4 regions of the Aeromonas sp. 160P genome follow, and region 1 is predicted to be linked to each of the others. Evidence: predicted binding sites of a transcription regulator. Region 1 holds the regulator's gene; each other region holds the start of a gene.
The links. Region 1 encodes sigma-54, which starts transcription at its own class of promoters, with help from an activator protein. Its sites were predicted from a motif close to TGGCACNGTTTTNGCTT; they were not measured.
Positions count from the first base shown of each region.

Region 1 (4,191 bases):
CAAGGTGCCGTTGTCGGCATCAAAGAAGAAGCTGGAGAACGTGACTCGCCCTTCATTGCGCACCTGCGCCAACAGGTTTTCCAGCTTATCCGGATCGCTCGGCAGGTTGCGCACGTCGATGCTGACCGCCAGCTTGTCATACTGGCTTTCGACCGAGACAATCAGCTGGGGCAGCAAGTTAACCGGCAGGTTATCCACACAGTAGTAACCCAGATCTTCCAGCACACGCAGGGCTACCGTTTTACCGGAGCCCGAACGCCCACTTACCACGATTAACTGCATCTTGTTCCCTCACGCCAAAACAGGTGGTTCATTCCAAGCCTGAGTATCAGGCCGAGGTCATGATCTGATAGAGCTCTTCATCGCTGGTTGCCTGACGCAATTGGCGACAGACCGCCTTGTCACCCAGCTTGGAGGCCATCAGGGAAAGGGTCTTGAGATGCTGCTTGCACTCGCTTTCCGGTACCAGCAAGGCAAACAACAGGTCGACCGGTTGGTTGTCGATGGCATCAAAAGGGATGGGATCAGCAAAGGTCATCAAAATCGCGGTTGGCGGGAACGCATCATCAATACGACCGTGGGGAATCGCAATACCGGCACCGATCCCGGTACTGCCCATTTTTTCGCGGGCCAGCAAGCATTCGAACAGCGCCTGACGGGAGGTGCCAAGGCGTTCGGCGGCCAACTCGCTGATGATTTCGAGGGCGCGTTTCTTGCTGGTACAAGGGACTGCACTTTTGGTGCAGTCCCGACTCAATATATGTTCAAGTTGCATAGTTATTTTTTATTTAACTTATCTTTGTGCTTGATGATCTGCCTGTCCAGCTTGTCGAGCAAGGTGTCTATCGCAGCATACATATCAGCATGCTCAGAGGTAGCAAACACTTCGCCGCCACTGACATGCAATTTAGCTTCCGCTATCTGGTTCAGTTTTTCCACACTAAGCACCACATGCACGTTATTAATGTGGTCAAAGTGACGCTCGAGTTTGGCAAATTTGTTACTCACGTATTCACGCAGAGCTTCGGTGATCTCGACATGGTGTCCGGTCAGGTTAATTTGCATAACATCATCCTTTTGTTTTGCCTAAACCAGGCGTTTACGCTGATTGGAAGGTGCGATAAACAAGGATTCGCGATACTTAGCGATCGTGCGTCTCGCCACCATAATACCCTGTTCGGCCAGCAAATCCGCGATCTTGCTATCACTTAACGGCTTGGCAGGATTCTCTGCCGTGACCAGCTTCTTGATGAGCGCGCGAATTGCGGTCGATGAGCACTCTCCTCCTCCTTCGGTGTTCACATGGCTGGAGAAAAAAAACTTCAGTTCAAATATGCCCCTTGGGGTATGCATGTATTTCTGGGTCGTCACCCGGGAAATGGTCGATTCATGCATCTCCACCGCTTCGGCGATGTCGTTGAGCACCATCGGCTTCATCGCCTCTTCACCATACTCGAAAAAGCCCTGTTGTTGCTCGACAATACAACAGGCTACTTTCAGCAGGGTATCATTGCGACTCTCGAGGCTCTTGATGAACCATTTGGCTTCCTGCAGATGGGAGCGAATAAATTGGGTATCCGTGCCACTGCGCGCATTGCGGGCCATGGCAGCATAGGTCTCGTTGACCCGGATTCGCGGGGAAGAATCAGGATTGAGCTCAACGACCCACTTGCTACCCTTCTTGACCACAGAGACATCGGGGATCACATATTGGGAGTCACTCTGGATGATGCCATTGCCGGGGCGCGGCTCCAGCAGCTGGATCAGATCCAGCACCAACTTGAGGTCGCTCTCTTTGAGTTTGGTCTTGCGCGCCAGGGTTCGGTAGTCACGATTACCGAGCAGATCCATATGTTCGAGGATCACCTCCTTGGCCTCATTGAGCCAGGGGGTCTGCGGGTCATACTGCCCCAGCTGGATCAACAAACACTCCTGTACCGAACGGGCAGCGATGCCGACCGGATCGAAATGCTGCACCCGCTTGAGCACAGCTTCGACCTCATCAAGCTCGACCTCCAGCGCATCGCTACTGACCGCTTGCAGGATATCCTCCAGCTCAACGGTCAGATAGCCGGATTCGTCGATAGCATCAATGATAGCGAGGGCGATGGCGGCATCCACATCGCTGAACGGGGTCAGCCGCATCTGCCACAACAGATAATCCTGCAGGTTTTCGGTGGTCTCCCCCTGATAAACGCTATCTTCCCCATCGTGGATAGGGCCAGCGCTCTGGGCGGTCCCGGCAGAGTAGACTTCATCCCAAGTGGTATCTACCGGCAACTCGTCCGGCATCTGCTCCTGCGCCATGGCATCGCTTGAATCCAGCCGGCTGGCGTCAACAGGCTCTTCCGGACTGGTCTCTTGTACCTCACTCTCTTCCTGCTCCAGCAGGGGGTTATTCTCGAGCGCTTGCTGAATTTCCTGCTGAAGTTCCAAAGTGGAGAGCTGGAGCAGACGAATCGCTTGTTGTAATTGCGGCGTCATGGTCAGGGACTGACCGAGACGCAACTGTAATGTCGGCTTCATCTACGTCGGGATATCCTTATGTTCAGCGAGGCATTCGTCAAAGAGAATGAAGGCATGCCCCCTTACTATAGACTGAATTGATCGCCCAAATAGACGCGCTTGACCTGTTCATCGGCAAGGATGTCTGCCGGTGCACCTTCGGCAATCATCTTGCCGTGGCTGACGATATAGGCCTTCTCACATACGTCCAGAGTCTCTCTGACGTTGTGGTCGGTAATCAAGACGCCAAGGCCTCTATCTTTCAGATGCTGAATGATCTTCTTGATGTCTATCACAGAAATCGGGTCGACCCCGGCAAAGGGTTCATCCAGCAGAATAAAACGCGGCTCGGCCGCCAGCGCGCGGGCGATCTCGACCCGACGGCGCTCACCGCCGGAGAGGCTTTGGCCCAGGTTATCGCGAATGTGGGTGATGTTGAACTCTTCCAGCAGTTGCTGAACCTTGTCTTCCCGCTCTTCGCGGCTCAGCCCTTTGCGGGTCTGCATCACCCCCATCAGGTTGTCGAATACCGACAGCCGGCGGAAAATAGAGGCCTCCTGCGGCAGGTAGCCGATGCCATTGCGAGCCCGCACATGCATCGGCTGCAGGCTGATATCCTGATCATCAATGGTGATGAGACCGGCATCCCGTTGCACCAGTCCCACGATCATGTAGAAGGAGGTGGTCTTGCCCGCCCCGTTGGGGCCCAGCAGGCCGACAATCTGGCCAGTGCCCACTTCCAGGCTAACGTCGCTGACCACCATGCGACGTTTGTAGCTTTTTTGCAGCCCAACTGCTTTTAACACTGCCATGGCTTATTTTCCCTGCTTCTTCTGGTCGGCGGGTTTGTCGAAGTTCTCTACCTGATCCGGCAGGAACTCGGTCCTGACCCGCTGGGTCGGGTTCTTGCTCTCGGCAGTCATCTTCTGTTTGTCGATGTCATAACGGATCAGGTCGCCAGTGACCAGACTATCTTCCTGCTTGAGCTGACCGTTGCCGGTAATGGTGACCAGCCGGTTTTTCAGCTCGTAACGAATGCTATTGCCATGAGCATTGACCGGCTTGCCGTTATCCATGATCTGGAAGAAGGTCGCTGGCTTGCCGTAGGCAGTCATCACCTCGGCCCCTTTCTCGCCGGAACGGGTCACCACCACCTTGTCGGCATGGATCTTGATGGTGCCCTGAGTGATGATGACATTCTGTTCAAAGGTGATGCGATTATCCTGCATCTCGGCCACCTGCTTGACGGCATCGACATAGACCTTCTCGGCAAAATCGGACTCTTTGGCGGTCACAGCACCACACAACAGCAGGGCTGCGAGGGCCAGATTAGCGTTTTTCATTGAAATAAATGGCATGACCTTGATCCAGTAACTCAAAATATTTGCGGTCCAGATGGCCTTTTAGGCCAACCCCTTGGGTCTGGAAATCCCGACCCAGAATATTTACTTCCCGGTTGCTGCGCACATCCTGCGTCACCAGATCCAGCTCCAGATAGGGCGTATCGAGCGTGGAGATGAAGCTAGTTGGCAGTAGCCCATCCAGATGCACCTTATCCCGCAGGATCACGTTGTCACCGGTGTTGAGCACGCCGGTTTCGGCAGTGATCTTCCACTCGGCACTCCCCTGCTCGTCATACATATAGACCACCGGCTGGTCGAAGGTCGCCTGCTCGAGGATTTGATA
Region 1 covers NZ_JBUXKV010000001.1:345,714-349,904, forward strand. The annotation lists gene rapZ (RNase adapter RapZ) at 1-282, opposite strand, end outside; gene ptsN (PTS IIA-like nitrogen regulatory protein PtsN) at 329-775, opposite strand; gene hpf (ribosome hibernation promoting factor) at 778-1,065, opposite strand; gene ACY8FN_RS01655 (RNA polymerase factor sigma-54) at 1,087-2,526, opposite strand; gene lptB (LPS export ABC transporter ATP-binding protein) at 2,592-3,317, opposite strand; gene lptA (lipopolysaccharide transport periplasmic protein LptA) at 3,321-3,848, opposite strand; gene lptC (LPS export ABC transporter periplasmic protein LptC) at 3,835-4,191, opposite strand, start outside.

Region 2 (4,191 bases), 3.6 Mb from region 1:
AAGGGTATCACCCCGGGTCACATCAAAACCAAGGCCGCCACTCAGCAGACGGCGCAGGGTATCGATTTCGGCCTGACTACGGGCCTCACGGGTCACAGCACCATCCGCTCCGGGCACCGCTTTGTAATCGACCGCCACCGAAACGGTCATGCGGCGAATGCCACCCATCTGGCGACGGGTGTGACTGACGGTGGTATCCAGTTCGAAGTTGCGGGTCGCCTCTTTGCGCGAGCGGCCAGAGGCTGCAGCGCTGGCACCATCAGCAGTGGCCGCCTGCTCGGGAATGTTGGACGCGGCAGGCGGCTGGTTGGAGAGTGCCCCCGGCACTCCGCCGCTACTACCATTGGCGCTGTTCTCTTCCATGGTCATTTCGGAGCGCACCGCAGGCAGATCCGGGTTGTAAGTCTTGCGGGTTTGCTCCTGCTGGGAGAAGTCGAGGGAGAGATCCACTTCCGCCGTATAGTTGTCGGCACCCAGCACCGGGATCAGAATCGCGTCAATTTTTTGCTTGTACTCAATCTCTTGCTTCTGCTGCATGGCAAACTCTTTGCGAGTCTGGGCAGAGACCGGGTCTTGCGAGCCGGAGTTGAGCAAGCGGCCATTCTGATCGGTGACGGTGACGCGAGTTGTCTCAAGGCCGTGCACGGCAGAAGCGACCATATCGACGATGGAGTCCACCTCACCCTGCCCCAGCGCCGCCCCTTTCAGGTTGAGCACCACGGTGGCACTGGGTTTGCGCTCATTGCGGGCAAACACGTTGTCTTTCGGGATAGCCAGCAGCACTTGCGCCTTGGCCACATTCTGGAACTGCTCGATGGCGCTGGCCAACTGGCGCTCGCGGCTCAGCTTCAGACGCTCGCTCTCCATCCGCTGGCTGACGCCGAAACTGGAATCTTTCAGCAGGATATCTTCACCACCATTGGTGGCATCAACGACATTGGCGAGACCGGCACGGGTCAGGGCCAGCTGGATAGTGGGGTAACTTTCAGCGCTAACCAGTACGCTCTTGCCATCCACTTCATAGGGGATCTTTTGCTGATCGAGGAAGTCGAGGGTCTTCACCAGCTCCTGGGTGCTGTAGGTGCCGAGGGGACGCATGTCCGGCTCCTTGCCCCACAACAGGATGAAGACGGCAATGGCCAGACAGATGGCAAGCCCCAGGATCAGGGTGATTTGCCGCAGCACATCGGTGTTGGACAGGAAGCCCAGCGCCGAACTTTTCTGCTCATTTTCATCGAGGGCGGCAGTGCCCTCATCGTTCATCAGCAGATCGCCGTTTTGGTCAGTAGCCACGATTTATGTCCTTATTGCTGACATGTTCATGATGTTCAGTAATCACTTATACCGGCATGTTCATGATGGTCTTGTAGGCATCGACCATCTTGTTGCGCACCTGTACTGTGGCTTCAAAGGCGATTGACGATTTTTGGCCAGCGATCATCACCTCGGCCAGATCCACCGACTTGTCGCCCATATCGAAACGGGTGCGCAGATCATTGGCGGCGCCTTGCAGCTCGTTGACGTTGCCGAGCGCCTGTTGCAGCAGCTGACCAAAGTCGGAGGTGACCGGACGACCGGGCTGTGCCAGCGGCGTTGCGCCAGCTTCGATCTTGAGCGCCTGCATCTCTTGCATCAGGCTGCTTGCACTTATTTCCATTTTCCATCCCCAGACAAATCATTGACGCTGACAGCCAATAAGCAATTAGAGTGCCAATGCGTTAATAGTGCGGCGAGGATGAGTGGCCAGACCAGGCCGGACGGGTTCGACAACGGCAGGTGGCTCTGATTAAATCCGACTCTGACGCCCACTTTTGCTGGCTGGCAAGGAGTCCGCTCTGGATTATCGCAAACCTGTGTTCAAGGCGATGGACTACATCAGCCACCATCTGGATGACAACCCTGGCCTGGATGAGGTCGCGACCGCGGCCGCCATCTCCACCTTTCACTTCCACCGCATTTTCAAGGCGATGGTCGGCGAGACCATTGCCGGCTTTACCCGGCGCCTGCGGATGGAGCGCGCCGCCCGTCGTTTGCTGGCCTCCCCCCAGAGTGACATCACCACCCTCGCGCTGGCCGCCGGGTTCTCCAGCTCCCAGAATTTCGCCAAGGCCTTTCGCCTGCACTTCGCCATGAGCCCCTCGGAATACCGCCAGCAACAAGGGGGAAACTGGAAAAGCAAGATTGGAAACGATCCCCTGCCCTTTCAAACCTATGATGGCCTGGTCATGCACCCGGTCACCGAACACCCGGGTCTGTTGCAGGGGGCAAGCGTCAAGCAGATGCCCGCCCGGCGCGTGGCGTACATGCGCCGCCTGGGCCCCTATGGCAAGGAGACCTGCGAACAAGCCCATCGGGATTTGCTCGCGCTGTTCGCCTCAGACCAGGCGATGACACCGGCGGGCACCCTGAGTCTCTATTGGGATATCCCCGATATCACCGATGAGACGCGCTGCCGTACTGACGTCTGCATCGAGCTGGGGCCAACGATCCCCGCTGGGCGCCAGTTAACCACCCAGACCATCGCCGCTGGCCCCTATGCGGTGTGTCAGTTTATCGCTCGCGGCGATCAACTGGTCGCCAGCTGGGAGACGGCGTTTCGCTGGTTGGTGAGCAAAGGGCTGAACTGCGACGATCGCCCGTGTTACGAGCAATACCATGGGGGCACTGACCCTGACCGGGATCATTACGTGTTTGATATCTGTATCCCGCTGATCAACCGATAAGCCGATACCTCATTTCCATTTACCCACTTCGGTGCCTGCGGGCGCCGAAGCGACGGAGTCATGCCCATGAATATCAAAACGCTGTTGCTCGCCAGCCTGCTGGTGACGCTTCCGGCTGCCGCCAATGCCCAGTCACAGAGCCAGACCCTGATCTTTGGCGGCACCATCTACAGCGGCGATCCGGCGAATCCTCATCCGGAAGCGGTCGGCATTGAAGGTAAAAAGATCGTGGCGGTCGGCAGCTATCAGGAGGTCAGCACCCGCCTCGGCAGCCACGCCAAACGCCTTGATCTGCAAGGAAAGTATCTGATGCCAGGGCTTATCGACAGCCATGTTCACGCGGCATTTGCCGGTTTTCAGGGGATGACGGTTAACTTTCCCGATGCCATGAATGAGGTTGAGCAGCTGCAACAATTTCTGACCCGCAGCAAGGATGATCCCCGCCTGACACTGGGTGATGTGCAGCTATACAGTAATGTCTCCCTCGACTACTGGCATCAGCTTCCCCTGCTCGATCAGGTGTTCAATGGTCCGCAATACCGGCAGATCCCCGTAGTGCTGGCCGGTTCGGATGCCCACACCGGTTGGGCCAATCAGGCCATGCTGCGCAAGGCAGGCATTGATGCCAAGGCCCTTGCCGGTTGTTATGCCCCGCTGAAAGGCAATTTTGGCCTCACCCCATCCGGCCAGCTGAATGGCTTTGCCTCGGAAGGCGGCTGGGATGCCATCCTCAAGGCGCTGCCACCTGTCAGCGACGAGACGATTGCCAATGCCATCATGACCGCCGCCAAACAGCTCAATCAGGTGGGTATCACCGCCTGGATGGACCCTATCAGCAACATTCGCCCCCTCGCGCCCATCTTTAATGCCGAGCCGGATCGCCGCGACACCGGCCTGCTGCCGGCGTACAGCATGCTCTCCCGAGAAGGCAAGCTGACCGGCCATGTGTCCGCGCTGGCACTGGTGGGGATCCATGCCTCGCCCGCCATCATTGATGACGTATTGGCGCTGCAACAGCAGTTTCAAGACGCCCCGGACGTCAAACTGGTGGGGATCAAGATCCTGCAAGACGGCGTCATCGAGTTTCCATCCCAGACCGCCAAGTTGAGCGAACCCTACCTCAACCGCCCCGGTTACAGCGGCAAAGACGATCTGGACAAGCAGCGTTTCAACGAGCTGATCCGCACCGCGGATGCCCATCAACTGATCGCTCATTTTCATGCCATCGGCGATCGGGCCGTCCGTGAATCCCTCGATGCCATCGCCTATGCCCGGGCCCACAACCGGGATCACCGCCTGCTGCACAGCATCACCCATCTGGAGGTGGTGAGCCCGGCCAGCATCGCCCGTTTCAAACCGCTCAATGTGGCCGCGTCGATGCAACTGCTGTGGGCCGGGAAAAACGTAGCGACCACCATGCTGCTGGAGGGGAAAGTGCCCCCGGCCCTGCTGGCCCGCCTCTATCCGG
Region 2 covers NZ_JBUXKV010000001.1:3,950,863-3,955,053, forward strand. The annotation lists gene fliF (flagellar basal-body MS-ring/collar protein FliF) at 1-1,293, opposite strand, end outside; gene fliE (flagellar hook-basal body complex protein FliE) at 1,340-1,657, opposite strand; gene ACY8FN_RS18325 (AraC family transcriptional regulator) at 1,812-2,723, shown strand; gene ACY8FN_RS18330 (amidohydrolase) at 2,790-4,191, shown strand, end outside.
Region 2: a site for sigma-54 is predicted at 1,697-1,713, ahead of fliE (flagellar hook-basal body complex protein FliE). Genes of this name have one in related genera too.

Region 3 (4,191 bases), 2.0 Mb from region 1:
ATGGTCAGGCGGGCCTCGCACTCGTCGAGGATTTCAAGCTGGGCAGGACGCGTTTTGTCATCCTCATTGCGCAGGAATACACCTTCGGCAAACAGCTCGATGGCATCCGGGCTTACCGGGTCGGCAAGCCAGACGTGATACGTCTTGGCACACTCGTGGCGCGGCGATGTGATGCGGTGGGACCATTTACCATCATCGGTCACCAGCACCAGACCTGTGGTATCGAGGTCAAGGCGACCCACCACATGCAGTTTGCCCATCGCAGGCTCATCCATCAGGAAAAACACTGTCGGGTGATCAGGGTCTTCGTTTGAGCAGACGTAACCGACCGGTTTGTGCAGCATGAAATAGCGGTTGCGCTGCTCTAGCATCAAGGTGACACCGTCAAATTCGATCTGGCTCTGCTCATTGATATGAAAAGCGGGTTGCTTGACCACAATGCCATCCACCATGACCTCACCCTGACGGATCAGTTTGCCGGCCAGCGAGCGGGTCAAATCAGAACAATCGCAAAGAAATTTATCAAGCCGCATTCACAACCTCAGGTCCAACAAGTAAAGGGGCGTCATTATATCGGGCGGGGGCCACAACGCCACTGTTAAGGGGCTACCAATCATGACGAGCTGGTCTTCCAATGTTACACTTATCACTAATACCTCATCCGCACGATGCTCATAATAATAAACGCCAGGAAAAATCCATGAAGTCCCAAGCATCCTATCCCGTGATCCCCGTCAACCAGCTGAAACCCGGCATGTATGTCATTGCTATCGCCAGCCAGACCGGTGGAATGGAGATCGCCCAGATGGGAATGGTGACGAATGTGGCGCAAATTGCCAATCTGGTGCGACAGGGGGTGCTGACGGTGCGTATCGATCTGGCCCGCAGCAAACTGGGCAGTGCCGAGAGCGAAGCGATAACCTCTCCCGACCTCAATGCCAATAGCGCGCAAGTGGGACGCAGGGCCAGTGCCAACGGCGAAGGACGGGAGCTGAAGATCCGCCGTCTTTATCAGGAGGCACGCGAGCTACAGAGCAAATTCATTAGCCACCTCAAGGCGGGTGAACCCATCGACATCACCCCGCTGGCCGCAGTGGCCGAGGAGATGGTGGACACCATGTTCACCCATGGCGATGCCATGCTCTGTCTGGCCCGTATCCGTGCCAAGGATGCCTACCTGATGGAGCACTCCATGAACGTGGCCATTCTGCTGGCCAACTTCGGGCGCTATCTGGGGCTGGAGCGCAGCGTGCTCAAAGAGTTGACCCTGGGAGGCCTGCTGCACGACGTGGGCAAGATCATGACCCCGGACGAGGTGCTCAACAAACCGGGCAAACTGACCGACGAGGAGTTCGTCATCATGCGCCAGCATGTGGTGCACAGTTACGAGATCCTCAGCAATACCCAGGGCATCACCCCCACCATGCTGGAGGTAGCCGCCAACCATCACGAGCGGCTCGATGGCACCGGCTACCCGCAGCGGCTCAAGGGTGATCAACTCTCCCTCTATACCCGCATGAGCGGCATCGTCGATGTCTATGATGCCATCACCGCGGATCGGGTCTACAAAGCGGGGATGCAACCCACCCAGGCATTTCGTATCTTGCTCAAGGGGGCAAACCAGCATTTTGATGCCGAACTGGTCACCAAATTCATCAAGTGCATGGGGGTCTATCCGGTAGGAACGCTGGTGCAACTTTCCAACCAGCGGTTGGCCATCGTAATGCAGCGCAACGAACAGCAGCCACTCAAGCCGCTGGTCAAGGTGATCTACCACGCAACCCAGCGCCACTACCTCGATGTGCAATGGCTGGACTTGGCAAAATCTGGCGTGCAGGAGAACATCGAAAACACCGTCGACCCCAAAGAATTTGGCATCAGCCTCGCCAACTTCGTCTAGGGGCAGCCGTCCATTTCACCACCCTATCTGCCTCGTCAACGGAACTATGTACAGCGACATGACAGCACCTGTACTCACTGCCACGATATCTCTGGCCGAGTATGGACCTTACTCGATGCTCATATATTGGGGAAGAAGGCTGGCTGGCGCCGTTGATATAGGCAACGCATTGTTTATTAACTGATTTATTCTGGCGCCCCTCTCTGGCGAGACTTGCCATCTGATTGTGGCTGGGCCGTTAGGGTAGAAGGGTTCTGGGCGTATCACCGCTGTTGCTTGAGCTGCTTGCAAGAATCAATCTGTAGGAGACGCCACTCTTTCTATCTTTCCTTACATCCGAAATCCCCCTGAACCCACTTATTACACTCCTCCCCTCATCTGTTGGCATTCTAATTGCTTTCTTCCGGTCAGAGTCATCTGTTTGACGGAGAATGCCATGGATCACCTGCTTTATATCGCCATGTCCGGGGCCAAAGAGACCATGAACAGCCTGGCTGTTCGGGGTAACAACCTCGCCAATGCCAATACCACGGGTTTCAAGTCTGACTTTGAGCAGGCCAGAAGCATGCAGGCGTTTGGCGAGGGCTTACCGACTCGTGTGTTCGCCATGGCGGAACGTCCGGGTCAGAATCTGCAGCATGGCATGCTGATGACCACCGGACGGGATCTGGACGTGGCAGTTGATGGCCCGGGCTGGATTGCGGTGCAAGACCCCAAAGGAGGCGAAGCCTATACCCGCATGGGGAATTTACAGGTCAATGCGACCGGCAATTTGCAAACGTCGACCGGGTTGAACCTGGTGGATGACGGTGGCCAGCCTATCGTGCTGCCGATGCCGATGGAAAAACTCGAGATCAATCGTGACGGTACCATCAGTGGCCGCCCAGAAGGGGCTGCCGCCAATTTGCCGGAAGATTTTCAGCGGATCAAACTGGTCAATCCGGCTGCCGATGCCGTGGAAAAGGGACAGGATGGTCTGTTTCGCCGCAAGGATGGTCAAAATGAGGCCGCCTCAGCCAATGTTGGCTTGATTGCCGGCTCTCTTGAAGGGAGCAACGTCAATGTGGTGGACGAAATGACCAACCTGATCCGGTTGCAACGCCAGTTCGAAACCCAGGTCAAAATAATGAAGACGGCCGAAGAGAATGATGAAGCCCAAACCCAGCTGCTGCGTATCAGCTAATCAAGGAGTTACACCATGAATCCTGCACTCTGGATCAGCAAGACCGGGTTGGATGCACAGCAGACCAATATTTCGGTCACCTCCAACAACCTGGCGAACGCCAGCACCGTGGGCTTCAAAAAGTCGCGGGCCATCTTCGAAGATTTGCTTTATCAGAACATCAATCAGCCCGGTGGCCGTTCCTCTGCCGATACCGAACTCCCCTCCGGCTTGATGCTGGGAGCTGGCGCCAAAGTTGTGGCGACCCAGAAAAACCACAGCCAGGGTAATGTGCAAACCACCGACAACTCGCTGGATCTGATGATCAGTGGCCGCGGCTACTTTGAAATTCAGCTGCCCGATGGCAGCGCGGCTTATACCCGTAATGGCCAGTTTACCCTCAATGATGAAGGCACCATTGTCACCCCTGGTAATGGTTACCCTCTGCAGCCGGAAATCCAGATCCCGGAAAACGCCCAGAGCGTCACTGTGGGTGAAGATGGTCAGGTCTCGGTGCAGCTCAAAGGAGACGGCGCCTCACAGGTGGTGGGGCAGGTCAATATCTCCGACTTTGTCAACGCCAGCGGCTTGCAGCCGATGGGGGAGAACATGTTTGTCGAGACCCAATCCAGTGGCGCCGCGATTCAGGGGGTTGCCGGGGCGGATGGTCTGGGGGTGATCAAGCAGGGGATGCTGGAGACCTCCAACGTCAACGTGACCGAAGAGCTGGTGAACCTGATCCAGGCCCAGCGGGTGTACGAGATGAACTCCAAGGTTCTCTCGGCAGTGGATGGCATGATGTCCTTCCTGATCCAGCGTACCTAATTAGGAGGCGCATGATGAAAGCCGTATGGATGCTGGGATTGCTGGTGCTGGGAGGGTGTAGCAGTACCCCCAATACGCCCAGGCCGGATGATCCCGAGTTCTCCCCCGTCTACGGGGAGTCGGATCCTGTCTCGGTGCGACCGACAGGGGCCATTTTTCAGCCGGATCAGGTCAATGGCATCTATTCGGATATCAAGGCGCACAAGGTAGGCGACATCATCACCATTGAACTGTCGGAATCGACCTCCGCCTCGAAAAAGGCCAATACCCAGAGTGGCAAGGACAACAAGTTCAATCTGGATCC
Region 3 covers NZ_JBUXKV010000001.1:2,355,749-2,359,939, reverse strand. The annotation lists gene rsuA (16S rRNA pseudouridine(516) synthase RsuA) at 1-533, opposite strand, end outside; gene ACY8FN_RS11210 (HD-GYP domain-containing protein) at 701-1,900, shown strand; gene flgF (flagellar basal-body rod protein FlgF) at 2,337-3,083, shown strand; gene flgG (flagellar basal-body rod protein FlgG) at 3,099-3,887, shown strand; gene flgH (flagellar basal body L-ring protein FlgH) at 3,902-4,191, shown strand, end outside.
Region 3: a site for sigma-54 is predicted at 2,283-2,299, ahead of flgF (flagellar basal-body rod protein FlgF). Genes of this name have one in related genera too.

Region 4 (4,191 bases), 610 kb from region 1:
ATTAGCAGTCGGTGACGACCATCAACAGCTCAAGCCGTTGGATTAAGCACGACCTGCGCGCTTACGATCCATCTCAGTCAGCAGCTTCTTACGAATGCGGACTGCCTTAGGAGTAACTTCTACCAGTTCATCGTTGTCGATGAACTCGAGAGCCTGTTCCAGGGTCATGCGGATCGGCGGAGTCAGCACTTGAGCTTCATCGGTACCGGAGGCACGCATGTTGGTCAGCTGCTTGCCCTTCAGGCAGTTAACTGTCAGGTCGTTGGAGCGGGAGTGAATACCGATCACCTGGCCTTCGTATACTTCGGTAGCGTGACCGATAAACAGACGACCGCGGTCTTGCAGACCGAACAGGGCGAAAGTCAGCGCCTTACCGGTTGCGTTGGAGATCAGCACGCCATTCTGACGCTCGCCGATGCTGCCACCCTTGTGCGGACCGTAATGGTCGAAGCTGTGATACAGCAGACCGGTACCGGAGGTCATGGTCAGGAACTCGGTCTGGAAACCGATCAAGCCACGGCTCGGGATCATGAAGTCAAGACGCACACGGCCTTTGCCATCCGGAGTCATGTTGGTCATCTCACCCTTACGCAGGCCGAGTTGCTCCATCACGGAACCCTGGTTCGCTTCTTCCACATCGACAGTGACTGTCTCATACGGTTCGTGAAGCACGCCATCGATGGTGCGCAGGATAACTTCTGGACGGGATACCGCCAGTTCGTAGCCTTCGCGACGCATGTTTTCGATCAGGATGGAGAGGTGCAGTTCACCACGACCGGATACACGGAACTTGTCCTGGTCATCAGTGTCTTCCACACGCAGGGCCACGTTGTGAACTAGTTCCTGGTCAAGACGCTCACGGATGTTACGGGAAGTAACGAACTTACCTTCTTTACCGGCAAACGGTGAGGTGTTGACCTGGAAGGTCATGTTCACGGTCGGCTCATCAACAGACAGCGCCGGCAAGGCTTCAACTGCGTTGTTATCACAGATGGTGTCGGAGATTTTCAGCTCACCCAGACCGGTGATAGCGATGATGTCGCCCGCTTGCGCGCTTGCAACTTCAGTACGAGCCAGGCCCAGGTAACCCAGTACCTGACCGACCTTACCAGTACGAGTCTTGCCATCAGCACCAACAACAGTAACCTGCTGGTTGCTCTTGACGCGACCACGGCTGATACGGCCGATACCGATAACACCCACGTAGGAGTTGTAATCGATCTGGGAGATCTGCATCTGGAAGCCGCCTTCAGGATCGGCATTCGGTGCTTTCACGTTATCAACGATAGCCTGGAACAGCGGCTCCATGCTGTCAGACTCAACGTCCTGATCCATGGAGGCCCAGCCGTTCAGCGCAGAGGCGTAAACAACTTTAAAGTCCAGCTGCTCATCAGTGGCACCCAGGTTGTCAAACAGGTCAAATACCTGATCCATAACCCAATCAGGACGAGCGCCCGGACGGTCAACCTTGTTGATAACCACGATCGGCTTCAGACCCTTGGCAAATGCTTTCTGGGTCACGAAACGGGTCTGTGGCATCGGGCCGTCAACGGCATCAACCAGCAGCAGCACGGAGTCAACCATGGACAGAACACGCTCAACCTCACCACCGAAGTCGGCGTGACCCGGGGTATCAACGATGTTGATGCGGTAGTCATTCCAGCGGATCGCGGTGTTCTTGGCGAGAATGGTAATACCACGTTCCTTTTCCAGGTCGTTGGAATCCATCAGACGCTCTTGACCATCAGTGGTACGGTCCAGGGTTCCAGACTGCTGCAGCAGCTTATCAACCAGGGTAGTTTTGCCGTGGTCTACGTGCGCAATAATCGCAATATTGCGTAAATTCTCTAACATTCTCGCCTCAATCACCGGGTAAAATTGGGCGCTAATTGTACTCTCGCCTTTGTGATCTGCCTAGCAGAATTGCAGTCCATTCACGCACAACAACAGATCTGGATCATAGACCGCCCCGACAAACCCTGCTTAGATGGGAAGTGACCGTATGATATGCACCACTTTAGAGCACCAAAACGATCCATCGTTGCACTAATTTGATGCGTTACCAGTCATGACCGCCTGATTTTGGGGCACGTCTCCTGCGGGATGACGCTGAAATCACGCTGCCACAAACTTGGCACGATACTGGCTTATGTGAATACGATGACGCATTCACCCAAAGATTTTTAACACCGGAGGTTACTTAGCATGTCAGCCCAGAACGTTTTGGCCCTGATCCAGGAACACGAAGTCAAGTTTGTTGATCTGCGCTTTACCGACACCAAGGGTAAAGAGCAGCACGTATCCATCCCTTCTCATCAGGTCAACGAAGATTTCTTTGAAGACGGCAAGATGTTCGATGGTTCCTCCATCGGCGGCTGGAAAGGTATCAACGAATCCGACATGGTACTGATGCCGGACGCAGCCTCCGCCAAGCTGGATCCCTTCACTGAAGAGACCACCCTGAACATCGTTTGTGACGTGCTCGAGCCTGCCACCATGCAGGGCTACGACCGCGACCCGCGCTCCATCGCCAAGCGCGCCGAAGATTTCCTGAAGTCCAGCGGCATCGCTGACACCGTGCTGTTCGGGCCGGAGCCGGAATTCTTCATGTTCGACAACATCACCTTCTCCAACACCATGGGCCACAGCTTCGTGAAAATCGAATCTGAAGAGGCTGCATGGAACTCCGGCACCGAGTATGAGCACGGCAACAAGGGCCACCGTCCGTTCGTCAAAGGCGGCTACTTCCCGGTTGCACCGGTCGACTCTTCCCAGGATATCCGCGCCGCCATGTGTCTGGTGCTGGAAGAGATGGGCCAGGTCGTTGAAGCTCACCACCACGAAGTGGCCACTGCCGGTCAGAACGAGATCGCTACCCGCTTCAACACCCTTACCCTGAAGGCTGATGAAGTACAGGTACTGAAGTACGTGATCCACAACGTGGCCCACGCCTACAACAAGACCGTCACCTTCATGCCGAAACCCATGTTCGGTGACAACGGCTCCGGCATGCACTGCCACCAGTCGCTGGCCAAGAACGGTGTCAACCTGTTTGCGGGCGACCTGTACGGCGGCCTGTCCGAGATGGCACTGCACTACATCGGCGGTATCATCAAGCACGCCAAGGCTATCAACGCCTTCGCCAACCCAACCACCAACTCCTACAAGCGTCTGGTGCCGGGTTATGAAGCACCGGTCATGCTGGCCTACTCCGCTCGCAACCGCTCTGCCTCCATCCGTATCCCGGTGGTACCGAGCCCGAAAGCCCGTCGTATCGAAGTGCGCTTCCCGGATCCGGCCGCCAACCCGTACCTGGCCTTCGCAGCCCAGCTGATGGCCGGTCTGGACGGTATCATCAACAAGATCCATCCGGGCGATGCCATGGACAAGAACTTGTATGACCTGCCGCCGGAAGAAGCCGCAGAAGTACCGACCGTTGCCGGCTCTCTGGACGAAGCGCTGTCAGCCTTGAATGCAGATCGCGAGTTCCTGACCCGTGGTGGCGTGTTCAGCGATGACTTCATCAACTCCTATCTGGAGCTGAAACAGCATGACGTTGACCGTGTGCGCATGACCCCGCACCCGCTGGAGTTCGAACTGTACTACTCCGTTTAAGTCAGAACAGCCTGCCCGTTTAAATCCGGCCAGCTTGCTTAATCGTGACAAAACCCGCCATCTGGCGGGTTTTTTCTCTGATAGGATTAAGCAAGATACCGTCAAGGAGAGATGGATGAACAACAAACATGGCATAGGGACTCTCGCCCTCCTGTTGCTGACCTCGTTCGCTGCAGAGGCGGCCAAGGTTTACTCCTGGGTCGATGGCAGCGGCGTCACCCACTACACAGATGCACCACCACCGGGCAAGAGTGCCAAAGAGGTCGATCTGCGGGTCGCCCCCCTCATAGGTAGCTCGCCCCGTTCGGTACAGGTGGACAACTTCAACAGCCTGACCGGCGCCGATGCCAAGAAGGAAAAAGAGGCGGCCAAGCTGGCGATTGAACTGCTCTCCCCTGAGCAGGGCAGTACACTGCGCGACAACACCGGCAACATCGTCTTTCAGGGCACCATCAGCCCCAAACCACCCACCCAGTACGATGTGCGCCTGACCCTGGATGGCAAAGCCGCCCCCATCGTCAGCAACAGCCTGTCGATCCGGGTAGAAAACGTCGATCGCGGTGCCCACGAGGCGCA
Region 4 covers NZ_JBUXKV010000001.1:959,687-963,877, reverse strand. The annotation lists gene typA (translational GTPase TypA) at 43-1,854, opposite strand; gene glnA (glutamate--ammonia ligase) at 2,206-3,615, shown strand; gene ACY8FN_RS04550 (DUF4124 domain-containing protein) at 3,731-4,191, shown strand, end outside.
Region 4: a site for sigma-54 is predicted at 2,133-2,149, ahead of glnA (glutamate--ammonia ligase). Genes of this name have one in related genera too.